2 regions of the Mucilaginibacter sp. OAE612 genome follow, and region 2 is predicted to be linked to the other one. Evidence: riboswitches for the same ligand, from Rfam matches in the RefSeq annotation. Region 2 holds a riboswitch; the other holds the start of a gene.
What was found. A riboswitch is a leader RNA that binds a small molecule or an ion and turns the genes downstream of it on or off. The one in region 2 is predicted to bind thiamine pyrophosphate.
Positions count from the first base shown of each region.

Region 1: linked by a shared signal. The riboswitch ahead of thiS (sulfur carrier protein ThiS) and the one ahead of ABID99_RS24420 (TonB-dependent receptor) in region 2 are both predicted to bind thiamine pyrophosphate.

Region 1 covers NZ_JBGMUW010000001.1:2,192,028-2,199,812, forward strand. The annotation lists gene ABID99_RS09225 (thiamine phosphate synthase) at 1-265, opposite strand, end outside; gene thiC (phosphomethylpyrimidine synthase ThiC) at 265-2,148, opposite strand; gene thiS (sulfur carrier protein ThiS) at 2,166-2,369, opposite strand; TPP riboswitch at 2,435-2,526, opposite strand; gene ABID99_RS09240 (rhodanese-like domain-containing protein) at 2,814-3,743, shown strand; gene ABID99_RS09245 (outer membrane beta-barrel protein) at 4,008-6,413, opposite strand; gene ABID99_RS09250 (hypothetical protein) at 6,579-6,905, opposite strand; gene ABID99_RS09255 (cold-shock protein) at 6,964-7,416, opposite strand; gene ABID99_RS09260 (cold-shock protein) at 7,487-7,678, opposite strand.
Region 2 covers NZ_JBGMUW010000001.1:5,870,406-5,878,190, forward strand. The annotation lists gene ABID99_RS24420 (TonB-dependent receptor) at 1-1,362, opposite strand, end outside; TPP riboswitch at 1,425-1,642, opposite strand; gene aspS (aspartate--tRNA ligase) at 1,833-3,578, shown strand; gene ABID99_RS24430 (FKBP-type peptidyl-prolyl cis-trans isomerase) at 3,642-4,106, shown strand; gene ABID99_RS24435 (FKBP-type peptidyl-prolyl cis-trans isomerase) at 4,186-4,641, shown strand; gene ABID99_RS24440 (tRNA-(ms[2]io[6]A)-hydroxylase) at 4,849-5,448, shown strand; gene ABID99_RS24445 (LytR/AlgR family response regulator transcription factor) at 5,822-6,523, shown strand; gene ABID99_RS24450 (acyltransferase) at 6,583-7,524, shown strand; gene ABID99_RS24455 (gliding motility-associated C-terminal domain-containing protein) at 7,764-7,785, shown strand, end outside.

The DNA.
Region 1 (7,785 bases), 3.7 Mb from region 2:
AATCCAGGTGGTCGCTTTTGATACGATCCTTTTCGGGATAATGTAAATAGTGCATCTCAAAAACTTTGGCCAGCCTATGATGCTGATGACAAACTATAGCATGATGATAGGCCTGGTCAATCTGAGTAATCAGATTGGTACATTGATCGAGATTCCAATCCGGTTTGCGCAGATGGAAGCGCTGTAACCCGGCCCCGAACAAGCGATTGATTATTTGTGCTTCATCCGTCACAGTATCCGGGGCCGATATCACGATCAATTCCATTACAGGTATATTTCGCTGCCTTTTTCGGCAAACTCTTTTGATTTTTGTTCCATGCCACGGGTTAGGGCGTCGGCTTCGTTAACACCATTCTCTTTGGCAAAGTCGCGCACATCCTGGGTTATTTTCATCGAGCAGAAGTTTGGCCCGCACATCGAGCAAAAGTGCGCGATCTTGGCTCCCTCGGCAGGCAGGGTTTCATCATGAAATTCTTTAGCCGTATCCGGATCCAACGACAGGTTAAACTGATCTTCCCACCTGAACTCGAAACGTGCCTTGCTCAACGCATTGTCGCGATACTGCGCACCGGGATGACCTTTGGCTAAATCGGCAGCATGGGCAGCAATTTTGTACGTGATCACGCCGTCTTTAACATCTTTTTTGTTGGGCAAACCCAGGTGTTCTTTAGGGGTCACATAGCACAACATAGCGGTACCGAACCAACCGATCATGGCAGCGCCGATAGCCGAAGTAATATGATCATAACCCGGAGCGATATCGGTAGTTAACGGACCTAAAGTGTAAAAAGGCGCTTCAGAACAATGCTTTAATTGTTTCTCCATGTTCTCTTTGATGAGGTGCATGGGTACGTGGCCGGGGCCTTCAATAATGGTTTGCACATCGTGCTTCCAGGCTATTTTGGTCAGCTCGCCCAGGGTTTCCAGCTCGCCAAACTGCGCGGCATCGTTGGCATCGGCAATACAGCCGGGGCGCAAGCCATCGCCCAGCGAGAAGGCGACATCATACGCTTTCATGATCTCGCAGATCTCTTCAAAATGCGTGTACAGGAAATTCTCTTTATGATGGGCCAGGCACCATTTGGCCATGATAGAACCACCGCGCGATACGATACCGGTAATACGTTTGGCCGTTAAAGGCACATAGCGCAGCAACACGCCCGCATGGATAGTGAAATAATCAACACCCTGCTCTGCCTGTTCTATCAGCGTATCCCTGAACAGTTCCCAGGTCAGGTCTTCGGCTTTGCCGTTCACTTTTTCGAGCGCCTGGTAAATAGGCACGGTACCTATGGGCACAGGTGTGTTGCGGATGATCCATTCGCGGGTTTCGTGAATGTTTTTACCTGTCGACAGGTCCATAATGGTATCGGCGCCCCAGCGGCATGCCCAAACGGCTTTTTCTACTTCTTCTTCAATACTCGAGGTAACTGCCGAGTTGCCAATATTGGCATTGATCTTAACCAAAAAATTACGGCCAATGATCATCGGTTCACTTTCGGGGTGATTGATATTTGATGGGATAACAGCCCGACCGGCGGCTACCTCTTGTCGTACAAATTCGGGCGTAATGTAACCTTTAGGTGTGTTGGCACCAAAGCTATGGCCCTGATGCTGTTGGCTCATTACATCGTATTGCCCGTTCAACTGTTGTTTCAGCAGATCGATGCGTTGGTTTTCGCGTATGGCAATGTACTCCATTTCGGGTGTAACGATACCCTTTTTTGCGTAATGCAGTTGTGATACATTCATGCCTGCTTTGGCGCGGAAAGGTTTACTTTGGTAGCCAAAACGTAAATGATCAAGCTCTTTACTGTTTAAGCGTTCGCGGCCATATGCTGATGATATGCTATCCAGCAGCTCGACATCACCACGCGAAGTGATCCATTTTTCGCGCAGGCGGGGTAAACCTTTTTTAACATCGATGGCTATGTTTGGATCGGTATAAGGGCCGCTGGTATCGTAAACAGTTACCGGGGCGTTGGGCTCGGTTTCGCCAAAACGGCCATGTAGTTGGGTGTCGTTCAGGCTTATTTCGCGCATGGCCACGTCAATGTCGTGTAATTGCCCTTTAACGTAAATCTTACGCGAGGCTGGAAACGGTGTTTGCGTGATGGCTTGTGCTGTAGGTGTTTTTTCTGTTTTCATAAAAGGCTATTGGGTGTTTATCCTCCCTGGGTGGCTTTAATAATGATGATTTTATCGCCCCGATTGAGCTTGTGGTTTTCCCATTGGGTTTTGGGAACAATAGCTTCGTTGATGGCAATGGCCAGCCCCCGGTCAGGGTGCTGCAAGACATCAGCGAGCAAAGCCTGCACATTGCAGTTATCAGGCACAATAAAATTTTGTTGATTAACGGTTACTTCCATTACGTTGCATTAAAATTTCAACTGTAGGAATGTCCCCGTATTAGGAAAGAAAAAACAACACCAATAGTGTTATCGTCACTTTTCCCTTCGCCAGCATTACCCGGATCAGGTTCAAAGGGTATTATCTCAGTCCGTCAGGACACCCCTAAAGTTGCAGTAAAGCTAAAGGAATAAAATTGATTAATCCAAATCAATTTTATGTTAAGACTATCTGGTTACTATTGATGGTAATTTGTTTTAACGTGTAAGTGTGTTGAATGTCAAACGATTGAATGGTATTAATACTGGCGAAAATAATTTTAAAACATCAGGCAAGCTATCATCGGCTTAGCCTAAAATCCATGAAATAATAGACTACTCTCAACCTGATGTCAAATAATTGTTAATCGGCAAAATCGGGCCGGTCAATAAAAATAAGTGTCTTATCTTAGCTGCAACTGAAGTATGAACGCATTAGTTGATTTAATACAAACCTATGGGCTGTGGCTGGTATTTTTGATCACTCTTTTACAGAGTGTTGGATTGCCGCTGCCTGCATTTGCAGTATTGATTGTAACTACTGCTGTAACGCCTGCAACCGAAGCTAATATCATCATACTCATTTTAACCGGATCACTGGGTACCTTAGCAGGCGACCTTATATTATATTTTGCCGGGAAGAGATACGGAACAGGGATCCTTGGGAAATTATGTAAAATTTCTATGTCACCGGATACCTGTGTTCGCAGTACCGGCGATATTTTTGAACGCTACGGCGCCCCGGCGTTAACCATTGTTAAATTTATTCCGGGGCTGTCAACACTGGCACCTGTTGTTGCCGGAGTTTATGCAATGCGGGTGACATTATTTGTGTTTTTTTCATCTATCGCAGCACTTATCTATCTCGGCGCGGCGGTGACGCTGGGTGCAGTTTTTCGGCACCAGGTTGATGGCTTGATCGCTGCATTAAGTCATTATGGCACGATGGGCGGTTTATTTGTCGTCGTGCTGTTCGGTTTATACCTTTTGTTCAAATGGCTGCGTCGTTATCGCCTTATCAGGCAGTTTGAAACGGATAGGTTAACTGTGAATGATTTGATAGAACTGATTGACGGAGAATCGAACCCTGTGATACTTGATGCACGCCCGATAGATCAGCGCACAAGAAATGGATTTATACCGGGCTCAGTTCCCATAGACGAAAACAGTTTTAATGATATTGCCGACCGATATGCCGGGCATAAGGAGATTGTTATTTACTGTTCGTGCCCCAATGAAATAACCGCTGCAAGGTATGCCGAGAAATTGCGTAAAGTTGGCCTGAAGCGCATCCGGCCTTTAGTAGGAGGGATTGATGCATGGGCCCAATCAGGCCAGCAGGTTACATTTCTTTAATGCCAGTTCAAATTCAATTGTTTAATGTAAAGACGCATCACATGGGTCTTCCGCATACAGATTCCTGATGTTCATGAACTGTAAAGCAGCTTGACCTATGGGAGACGCATGTGATGCGTCTCTACATAAAAGCAATATCAGCGCTTGTTGCAAACGACCGCAAGATTAAAGCAATAAGCCCCCGCTAAATCTCCCCCGGAAGGGGAGACTTTTTGATGTGCATTTTTTTAAGCCCTCCCTTCCGGGGAGGGTTTGGGTGGGGCTTTACCCATTCCCTACACGCTGCATTTCATCGGCCGCGCCGTTGTCGCGCTTGGCCGTTTTGAAGGTTTTGCCGAAACGATAGGTGAACGCGAGCACCACTACGCGGCTATCGCGCTTAATCTTAAAATACTCGGTGGCGTTGGGGAACTGCGTTAAGCCTTCCATGGCATTGGTATAGAATATATCGCGCATGCTCAACTTCAGGGTGGCCTTCTTTTTAAATACCGACATGCCCAGCCCTGCCGAGAGCTGCCCGGTAGGGTATAGCCGTTCCTGCACATCGTTGCGGGCGCGGGTGGTGTAAAAGCCCGATACCTCGCCCGTAAAACGTTTGCCCATGGTGAACTGGTTGCTGGCATTGAGGTTAAGCTGGTTAATATCTGATGTGTAATGATTGCCGTTAAAACCGCTCAGTTTTTTGTAATTGTACAGCGCCTGTGCTGTAAGCGTCCACCAGTTGGTGGGGGAGGCCGTGATAGCTTCGGATACGCCGATGATATACGTGCGCCCCACGTTGCCCTGTGTATACAGCAAAATACCCGCAAGGGTAGGGTCGCTCAAAAAGATCTGCGAAAAGTAGTTGTTGATATTGCTGTAAGATACCGTGGTGGTGAGCAGGTTTTTGTATTGATGGCTCAGCTCCAGGTTCCAGCTGTATTGAGGTAAAATATAAGGGTTGCCCGTTTGATAAGTGTACTTGTTAATGATAAAATAAAATGGGTTAAGCGTTTGGTAAACCGGGCGATCAATACGGCGGCTTACCGTTAAAGTAAAGCTATTTGCAGTATCGGCCTGGTAACTGAAATAGCCGCTGGGAAAAAAGCTGCCGTAGTTGCGCGAAAAGGCCGAATCTTTTTGCAGCACATTACCCAGTTGATGGGCGTGATAATCGGTATGCTCATAACGTAAGCCTACCTGATAGGAAATGGCCTTATGCTTGCGCTCCCATTGCGTGTAAACCGCGTGGATGTTCTCACTGTAAAGGAAATGGTTACTGCGGGTCAGGTCATCAGTCCATTGGCCCGCATTGAGGTTTTGGTAACCGGCGGAGTTATCGGTACTGCTGTGTGCCGATTTCCAGCCCGCCTGAAATTGGCCATCGCTGTCGGTTTTAAGCGTATAGTCGGCTTTGCCAGTGAATATGTTGATGGTGGTGGGGATGTTGGCGCGTGTAGATTCGTTATAACCGCCGGTGGTTTGCAGGCGGTTGTTGAAATTCTGGTCGCTGGTAATGTTGTAGTGCAGCCAGTCGGCATCAGCGCTGATGTCCTGGTTTTTGCTGATGGCATGGCGGAGGCTCAGGCTCACCTGGCCGTTTTTAAACCGGCTGTTATTGGCGTTATCGGTAGCGATGACAGAATCTGCCGCACCACTTGGGTTGAGCCAGCGCGCCGAAGCTGTATTGTTGCCCTCGCGATGGATCATGGTTCCGCCGAGCACAATGCCAACCGTTGTTTTAGGCGAAACTTCATAGTCCAGCCCCGCTTTGGCCGTATTGTTCAGCAGTGTGCCGGTGAAGTGTGATGGCTGATCCAGCGTTGCGGTGGTCGCCCCGTCGGCGCCGGTGTATTTACGCAGCGCGTACAGGTTGGTAAGATACTTCTGCCGGCTGATATTGTAATTAAAGAAAGTGCTGACACGCCCGGCGCGGTAATTGAGCGTGAGCGTGTTATTGGTTTTGAAGTAAACTCCCTGCGCCACCGTAGCCGTAACCGACCCGTTGAAACCCTTTTGCCGGTTCTTTTTGGTTTTAATATTAATGATCCCCGCGTTTCCGCTGGCATCATACCGTGCGGTGGGATTGGCAATCAGTTCAATTTGCGCCACCTGGGTGGAGCTCATGCTGCTGAGCAGGTTGTTGAGGTCGGCGCCGGAGAGGTAGGTAGGCTTGCCGTCTATCATCACCAGCACCCCGGGCTTGCCCTGTAAAGCAATGCCGCCATTACGGTCGACCATTACCCCCGGCGATTTCTCCAATACCTCCAGTACCGTGGCCCCCACATTCGTAACCGAAGCATCAACGTTTACGATCACCTTTCCCTGCTTCACCTCTACCGGCGGCGTTTTGGCAGTGATGTTCACCTCTTTCAGTACAGTACTCAGGGCTTGTATGCGGATGGTATCCTGCTTAATATTCTCCGCAATGGTATAGCTGCGGGTGGTTTGGGGCTGATATCCCGTATAAGTTACCGAGAAGCTGAATGCTCCCTGCGCAATGTTCTGAAACCTGGCCTGGCCGCGGGCGTTAGTTACGATCATACTGGCCTGTTTGTTTGCCTGTATCAGTTTAACGGTAGCACCATCGGCGGGCTGGGCGTTTTCTTTAACAACTATCAGCGTAAACTGCTGTGCAAAGCCGCCCAGGGGTAACAGGGCCAGTAGAAAGAGTAAAAGTGTACGGGTCATTCAGTCAATCCTAATAATCCCGTAAGATAATCAGGGTTAGGCTGATGTTTGCAATTTAAGGTGCGAAAATATGGGTGAAAATCACTTTTTTACTTTGAAAGTCACTGGTATGCCGCATCTAAACCCAACCCTGCATACCCGCGCCAGGTTGGGAAACTATCAACATTAACGCCTTACGCGGTTTAAATTAAAGGCAACCAGGTATTCGTACACTGGCTCGGGGGCGAAACGATCCGACGGTATCACTGTTTGTGCCTTCATCACCTGGTTCAATTGCGTTTTTACCAGGGCAAAAGTCGCTTTTAACAGTTCGGGCAGTACGCTTGTCGCTACTGTGGGATAGTACTGTTTCTCAAAAGCTTTTTTCTCAGCGGCGGTAGCCATTTGTACCTCCCAATGCTCATCGGGTTTAAAACCATTCTCCAAAGCGGTATTACCCAGGTCATAAATATATTCGCTGGCTTTGTAGTGTGCTGTTTGTTTATCGGTCATTCTGATATTTATTGTATGAGGATTTATCTTGTTTATTGTTGCAATGGTTAATTAAGCCTTAGCTCGCTTTAGCGACTTTGACAGCGGTAGGCCCTTTTTGCCCCTGTTCTATTTCAAAGGTAACTTTGTCATTTTCTTTGATGGCAAAAGAAGCCGCGTTGACATGAACAAAAATGCTTTCCTGGGTTTGCAGATCTTTAATGAAACCGAACCCTTTAGATTCATTAAAGAATGTTACTGTGCCTTTTCTTACAATTTCTACTTCAACTTCCTCCTGTTTTGGCGTACCGATGAGGATGTCCTGCGCCAATACCTTTTTCCGGTTACCGGGATCTTGTGGCACGGAGGTAATGTTGCCGTTTGCGTCAACATAGGCCAGCATATCTTCAAAACCCTGTCCTTTAACAGCGTTGGCTTTACGATCTTCGGCCTTTTCTTTTTTGTCCTGTTGTTTTTTGAGCTTTTTCTTTTCGCGCTCTTTCTTGTTAAATGTTTCGGTGGATCTACCCATGTTTTTGATTAAGTGTAACAAAAAAGCATCCCCCGGATGGGAGGATGCTTTTAAAATGATGATATAGTGATTAAGCTATTTTTACATTTACTGCATTCGGACCTTTACGGCCTTCTTCAACGTCATAACTAACGGCGCTGTTCTCACGAACATTGTCAATCAGACCTGTTGAATGAACGAAGATTTCGCTGCCACCATTGTTAGGTGTGATAAATCCGAAACCTTTGGCTTCATTAAAAAATTTTACTGTTCCTTGTTGCATTATATTGTTGTTAATAAGTGTGCAATATAACTTTAATTATTGGTATATTTTACTTTTCGTAAAATTATTTAACATTTATTTAATTGATTGCTGCCGAAAAGGGCCTG
Region 2 (7,785 bases):
ACCTTTATATTCGTTATAGGCGCCGCCAAGGTTGAAGTTCAATTTGGTAGTAGGCTGATATTTTAAGGCATAAGTAACACCATAAAAATCATTATTAAGCCACAGCCTGCGAACAAGATTAGTGGTTGAAATGGTATCGGTACCATAAATAACAGGTGATAAACCATAATTACTCACAGCATCTCCTTTCCTGTACTCTTCGTAATAACCTTCGCCATGAGTGTAATGCAGGGCCCCGCTGAACGACAGTTTATCCGAAAACTTTTTATCGTACAGTAACTGGTAATGGTTTTGCAGGTAATCGTCAACCTGGTCTTTATAAAAGGTTCCGTTACCCATATCTCCCAGTTCGTTATAAGTACGGTTATCCGGGCGGGTATCATCGCCTATTACATAATCGGCTACGCCGTTCCAGGCCTGGTAGGTACGTTCATGGCCCGAGAACACGTTTAATCTTAAAGTACTGTTATCACCATAATAAGCACCGCTTACAAAAAATGATTTCAGACGGGATGATGCACGGGCGATATACCCGTCGGAACGGATGCGCGATAACCTCCCGTCGATACTGAACCTGCCGCCAAGCAGACCAGTCCCTACGCTTACGGTGTTTTTTAATGAACCGTATGAACCTGCCGAGTTATCGAGCTGAGCATAAGCGGTATCCCTGCGAGTAGCGGTTTGTACATTGATACTACCGCCAAAGGCACCTGCTCCATTGGTTGAGGTACCCACACCACGCTGGATTTGCAGGGTGTTGATAGATGATGCAAAATCGGGCAGATCGACAAAGTATGCGCCCTGGCTTTCAGCATCATTTAAAGGGATGCCGTTAACCGTTACGTTAATGCGCGATGCGTCTGATCCGCGGATGCGGATCCCTGTGTAACCTATACCTGTACCTGCATCCGAGTTGATCACTACCGATGGCGTTTGGTTAAGCAGGTAAGGCAAGTCCTGGCCAAAGTTGTTTTTTTCGAGATCTTTTTTGCTGAGGTTAGTGAATGTTGTAGGTGAGTTTTTACCTGCACGGGTAGCGGTTACAGTAACCTCATCGGCAGTAAATGTACTGCCGCCCAATAAAAAGTTAATTGATTGATTAGCAGCAAGCGTAACACTTTTGGTTAAAGGTTGATAGCCGATATAGCTTGCTTTAACGGCATAATTGCCTTTTTTCAGATCGTTAAAACTATACTTACCTGCAGCGTCGGTAACGGTGCTTTGCTGAGGGTTTGAAATAGTAATAGTTGCGCCGGCCAATGCTTCGCCGGATTGATTGGTCACTTTCCCCGAAATGGAAAGCTGGGCCGATGCCATAACAGGCAACAACAGGGCCATAACAGCCACAAATAAATTTTTCAAAATGTTGTAAAACAAAAATTGAGTTAAACCATCTGCGCGCCAGGGTAACGCGGCAGTACACTTAACTTATTTACCTTTATCCCTCCGCCGGCATTATCCGGATCAGGTGTGGGGGGAAGTCGTGAGCCGGAAGTCGTTAGTCCAAAGTCGCTTTGACTTAAGGCTTAAAACTTAGTACTTATTGACTTACTCCCTGGGTATGATCTCAGCCCGTCTTTCAGTTTGGTAAACAATCTGCAGTTTGTTTTGCAACCAAAGCAAGGCACCCCTTGAGAATTATTGAGGCAAAGATAGGATTTAAGTCCGAAAGTCAATGGTCAGGAAGTCCGAAAGCTGAATATCTGCACTCAAAAGCCAGTAAGCCTATAGATTATGCAGAAAGAATACTGTTACTTTCGGACTTTCCGACTTTCGGACTTCCAGACTTCCAACTAAAACCCTACTTTTGCAGACTTTTATAAAACATTGTTATGCTTAGAACTCATACCTGCGGCGAATTAAATATCAGCCATTTAGGCCAAACCGTTACTTTATGCGGTTGGGTACAAAAATCGCGCGATTTGGGCGGTACCACTTTTATCGACGTGCGCGACCGTTATGGTTTAACCCAATTGATATTTAACACAGATACAGATGCTACCCTGCGCGAAAAAAGCCGCGGGCTTGGTCGTGAGTTTGTGATCAAAGTTACCGGTGATGTAATTGAACGTGCCAGCAAGAACACCAAAATCCCAACCGGCGAAATTGAAATTGCCGTTACTGATATTGAAGTGCTTAATGCTGCCAAGCTGCCGCCGTTCCTGATTGAGGACGAAACCGATGGCGGCGAGGAACTGCGTGCCAAATATCGCTACCTCGACCTGCGCCGTAACCCTATCCGCAACAACCTGGTACTTCGCCATAAGATGGCGCAGGAAGTGCGTAAATATTTAGATAAGCTTGATTTCATCGAAGTTGAAACCCCGGTACTGATCAAATCGACTCCAGAAGGCGCGCGTGACTTTGTAGTGCCAAGCCGCATGAACGCAGGTGAATTTTACGCCCTCCCGCAATCGCCCCAAACTTTTAAGCAATTATTGATGGTAAGCGGCTTTGACCGTTATTTCCAGATCGTAAAATGTTTCAGGGATGAGGACTTACGTGCCGACCGCCAGCCAGAGTTTACCCAGATCGACTGCGAGCTTTCGTTTGTGAGCCAGGAAGATATCCTGAATATTTTTGAAGGCCTTACACGTCACCTGTTCAAAACTGTAAAGGGTATTGATTTGGTTGAACTGCCGCGCATGTTGTATTCAGATGCTATGCGTTTATACGGATCTGACAAACCCGACCTACGTTTTGGGATGGAGTTTGTTGATCTGAATGATATTGTTAAAGGCAAAGGATTTAGCATTTTTGACAATGCAGAACTGGTTGTTGGCATCAACGCCAAAGGCTGCGCAGGTTATACCCGTAAACAGGTTGATGAGCTTACCGAGTGGTTAAAACGCCCGCAAATTGGTGTAACCGGCATGATCTATTGCCGTTACAATGAGGATGGCACCCTGAAGTCATCGGTTGATAAATTTTATAGTGAAGATGAGCTGACCAACTGGGCTGCTGCTTTCAATGCCGAAAAAGGCGATTTGATGCTGATCCTGGCCGGTGGCGCTGATAAGGTGCGTAAACAACTGAACGAACTGCGTTTAGAAATGGGTAACCGTTTAGGCCTTCGCGATAAAAATACTTTTGCGCCGCTATGGGTTGTTGACTTCCCGTTGCTGGAGTGGGACGAAGAAAGTGGCCGTTATCATGCTATGCACCATCCGTTCACCTCGCCAAAACCCGAAGACATTGCCATGCTGGATACCGAACCGGGAGCTGTACGTGCCAATGCTTATGATTTGGTGATCAACGGTACCGAAATTGGTGGTGGCTCTATCCGGATCCATGACCGCGGCTTGCAATCATTGATGTTCAAGCACCTTGGTTTCTCGCCGGAGGAAGCACAGAAACAGTTTGGCTTTTTGATGGATGCTTTTGAATATGGAGCACCTCCGCATGGTGGTATCGCGTTTGGTTTCGATCGTTTGGCATCGATATTTGCAGGTTTGGATTCAATTCGCGATGTGATCGCATTTCCTAAAAATAATTCGGGCCGCGATGTGATGATCGATTCACCATCAACCATTGCCGAAGCACAAATGACCGAACTAAAAATAAAAACAACGGTTTAATCAACCCAAAACATAAATTGAGCCTCCTTTATTGCAAAGGGGGCTTTTATTTGGACCCCTATCATGAAAAAACACATTCTATTGCTAAGCGCGGTTATTATTACACTGATGATGTCATGTGATAACTCAGCGAAATTAAACCGGGCTAAACAAGCCAAAACAGATGATTCGCTGATCCGCATTTACCTGAAGGCCAACCCGCAGATCAAAGTGCAGAAACACCCCTCCGGTATTTATTACCAGGTTTTATCCGAAGGTAAGGGGAGGAACCCTAACGAAAATTCGTTGGTCACTGTAAATTATACCGCAGCGCTGTTAAATGATATGGTAGTTGATAAAGCAAGCGGTTTTTCAAGCTCGTTAGACCGTTTGATAAAAGGCTGGCAAATAGGTATTCCATTGGTAAAACAGGGCGGCACCATATTGCTCATTGTACCCTCGGGCCTTGCCTACGGTGCAAATGGCGTAGGCCGTATCCCCGAAAATTCGGTATTGGTTTTCACTGTCGATTTAACAGAATTTAACTAATCTTCCCAAAATAAGTTCAATTATTGTAGCGTTCTGTAGCTTTTGCGCGTCAAATTAATCCAAACAGAACTATTAACTAATGAAGAAATTTCTATTATTCGTATTCGCCCCATTGGTGATCCTCACCTCGTGCTCAAAAGACAAATTCGATGCCTCAAAACAGGCAGCCACGGATGATGCCGCTATTAAAGCTTATATCGGTACTGACACTGCTTTTCATACTACTGCTGATGGCTCTGGTGTTTATTACAAGATAGTAATCCAGGGAACAGGTGCAAATCCAACCATTAAATCGACTGTTAAAGTAACTTATACCGGCAAACTATTGGATGGAACTACATTTGACTCGGGCACCATTAACCAAAGCCTGCAGGGCCTTATCAAGGGTTGGCAATCGGGCCTGCCGTATGTAAAAACCGGCGGTCGGATTATTTTGGTGATCCCCTCAAGAGAAGGCTACGGCAATAGTGCGGCCGGAAGCATCCCCGCAAATTCGGTTTTGGTATTTACAATTGATCTGCTTAGTTTTAGTTGATTTAACTAATGCTATAGAAAAACCTTGCTGGTATGGTTTTTACTGCCGGCATGATGTGCTAAACACGGCAACCGGTACTCATACCGGATCAAGCGCCAATAACGAAGGCTATCCCATAAAGATGGTCTTCATTTTTTAATTTCCACGGTAAAAATACCTTTTACCTTTCGCCTTTAACCTTTCACCTCCAAAAACTATCTTTGTGCTGTGAGTGAGAAAACCATCCTAAAACTGCAGTTGCCTACCGATCCGCTTTGGGTTAAAAACGTGGTAGAGAGCAATATTGAAGAAATTTTGACCGACCATGCTTTTTGTGAACAAAAGGCAGCCAGCAATGCCATTACGCTTATTGTTCAAAATCCCAACCTGAGCGAATTGGTACAGGAAATGGCCCTGCTGGTGCAGGAAGAAATGGATCATTTTAAACGCGTACATGATATTATATTGGAACGCGGTTATATTCTCGGCCGCGAGCGGAAGGACAACTATGTGAACGAGCTCAGAAAATTTATCATCACCGGCGGAGGCCGCGAAGCTCAGCTGATTGACAGGCTGCTATTTTCGGCTATGATAGAAGCCAGGAGCTGTGAACGCTTCAAAGTGCTGTCCGAAAATATTAATGATGAACAACTGGCAACTTTTTACCACGAACTAATGGTAAGCGAAGCAACCCACTACTCTATGTTTATTCGGCTGGCCAAAAAATACGCTGAAGAAATTGATGTTGAAGCCCGCTGGAAACAATTTCTGGAGTATGAAGCCCAGGTAATTCAGAACTACGGTAAAGGTGAAACTATTCATGGGTAAGTTTTGAGTCTGAATCGAAGCTTTGACGTGTTGACCTGCACGCTTCACTTACTACTTAAACTACAGACTTTTAACTTAAGACTGTTCATGGCCTTTCCGCTGTTTTTTTAAATACCCGGGGCCAGTGCAAATATGGCGTAAGCAAGCGCGAACCTGCTGCTATTGATATTAGAATTAATATTAATGAGCGCAATATTTCATTTTACTGCAAAAACCGGGTTTTTGGTTTACGGAAAAGTGATTACCAGCATACCGGCATCGGCATAAACAACACCAAACAGCGCCTGGACATTGATATCCTGGCAGGCATTTGTTCAATATAAGCAGCCTGAATAATGAGTATATTGTTCAACTTACTTTACAAACTTAAATTATGGTGCTTAAATGTATAGCCATTGATGATGAACCGCTGGCCTTAAGGCTTATAAGCGAATATGTATCACGCTTCCAGGCATTGCAAATGGTTAATACTTTTGAAGATGCTATAACCGGCGCCGAATTTTTAAAAAACACCCCAATAGATCTTCTTTTTGTTGATATCAACATGCCCGATGTTACCGGTATTGACCTTGTGCGCTCTTTGCAGACTAAACCCATGGTAATATTTACTACCGCCTATAAAAAGTTTGCGTATGAGGGTTTTGAACTGGAAGCGATTGATTATATTTTAAAACCGATAGATATTAAACGCTTCACCAAAGCTGTTGAAAAGGCGTTTGATTACTACAAGTACAAAAACAAGCCCACCGACGACGAAACTGACGAAAGCCTGTATGTATACTCCGAATACCGCATGGTTAAAATAGATCTGGATACTATTGAATATATTGAAAGTATGGAGGATTATATCAAGATCCATATCACTAATGATAAAACCATCCTTACGCTGATACCCATGAAAAAGGTATTGGAGAAATTGCCCTCCGCCAAATTTCAGCGCATTCACCGCAGCTATATCGTACCTGTCAACAAGATCCGGTCTATTCAAAATCGTAAGGTGCGGCTTACAAATGTTGAGCTGCCGGTAAGCGAAAGCTATAATGATTTTGCACGCAACTGGTCGAAACAGAAGTAAAATGAACGCAATTCTCTTGATTGGCTTATCAATAAAATTAATCAACTGGCTTTTATATAATGACTTTAACAGAGAACAAAACCAGGCAACATATCCAGCAGGTTGATTATATCAGGGCAATAGCTTCATTGGCGGTAGCTTTGTTTCATCTTGGCGGCAAATCATTACCCGGCCTGCACTACGGCTGGCTGGGCGTTCAAATGTTTTTCCTGTTGTCAGGCTTTATAATTTGCTGGGCTATTCCTGAAAATTATAGCTGGGCCTTATTCCCCAAGTACATTTTAAAAAGAATAACACGCATTGAGCCGCCTTACATAGCCTCCATATTATTAACCATTTTGGCCGGGTATTTATTAAACACAAATTATCGGCCCGATATCAGTAACATATTAACCCACTTAGCTTATATCAACAATTTTACTGGTCGCCCATACCTAAACCCCGTTTACTGGACGCTGGGGATTGAGTTTCAATATTACCTGTTCATCGGCGTTTTCTTTCCAATTATTATAAAAAAATGGGGCGCCATCTCCCTGCCCCTGATTTGCTTATTGCCTTTATTTATACCCGTACCCGGATCAACACTGTTAAACGTTTTTCCTTTTTTTGCTCTTGGGATATTATATTACCTGTACCTGACAGGTAAAAGAGGGTTAACTGAAGTTTTGATATATGGCGTAGCTGTAACTGCCATTGGTTTATATGGTGCAGGGTGGCTTCCTATGGCTGCCGGCCTTACGGCACTTGCCCTTTTAATATTGCCGTTAAAACGCCACCCGGTTATTGCGTTTTTTTCCAAAATCTCTTTTTCGTTATACCTTACCCATGATGTTGTTGGGAGCAGTCTTGTAGCTTTTATGGGTATGCACCTGCCAAAAACATTTGGATTCAGGGCGTTTGAATTTTTAACAGGCATTGCTGTAAGTATCAGTTTTGCTTACCTGTTTTATCGCCTGGTAGAACTGCCCTGTTTACGGTTATCCAAACGGATCAGGTATTGATTATCCGGTTATTTACAAGCGTTTTAAACTCTTTTGCAAATCCTTTTTACATTCACCAATACAAAAGCGCTATTCATCGATACATTATTGATGAAAACCAGCTTTGTCCCAATATTTATATCATAAACCAATTATAACCCCATAAATGGTTTATTAATACCCCTTTTCATAATAGTTGCGATAGTAGCGTCTGTGTGTTAGTAGTTACATGCAGGCGCTTTTTTAAAAACAGTATTCCGTTGGAAGCAAAAAAGTTACTCC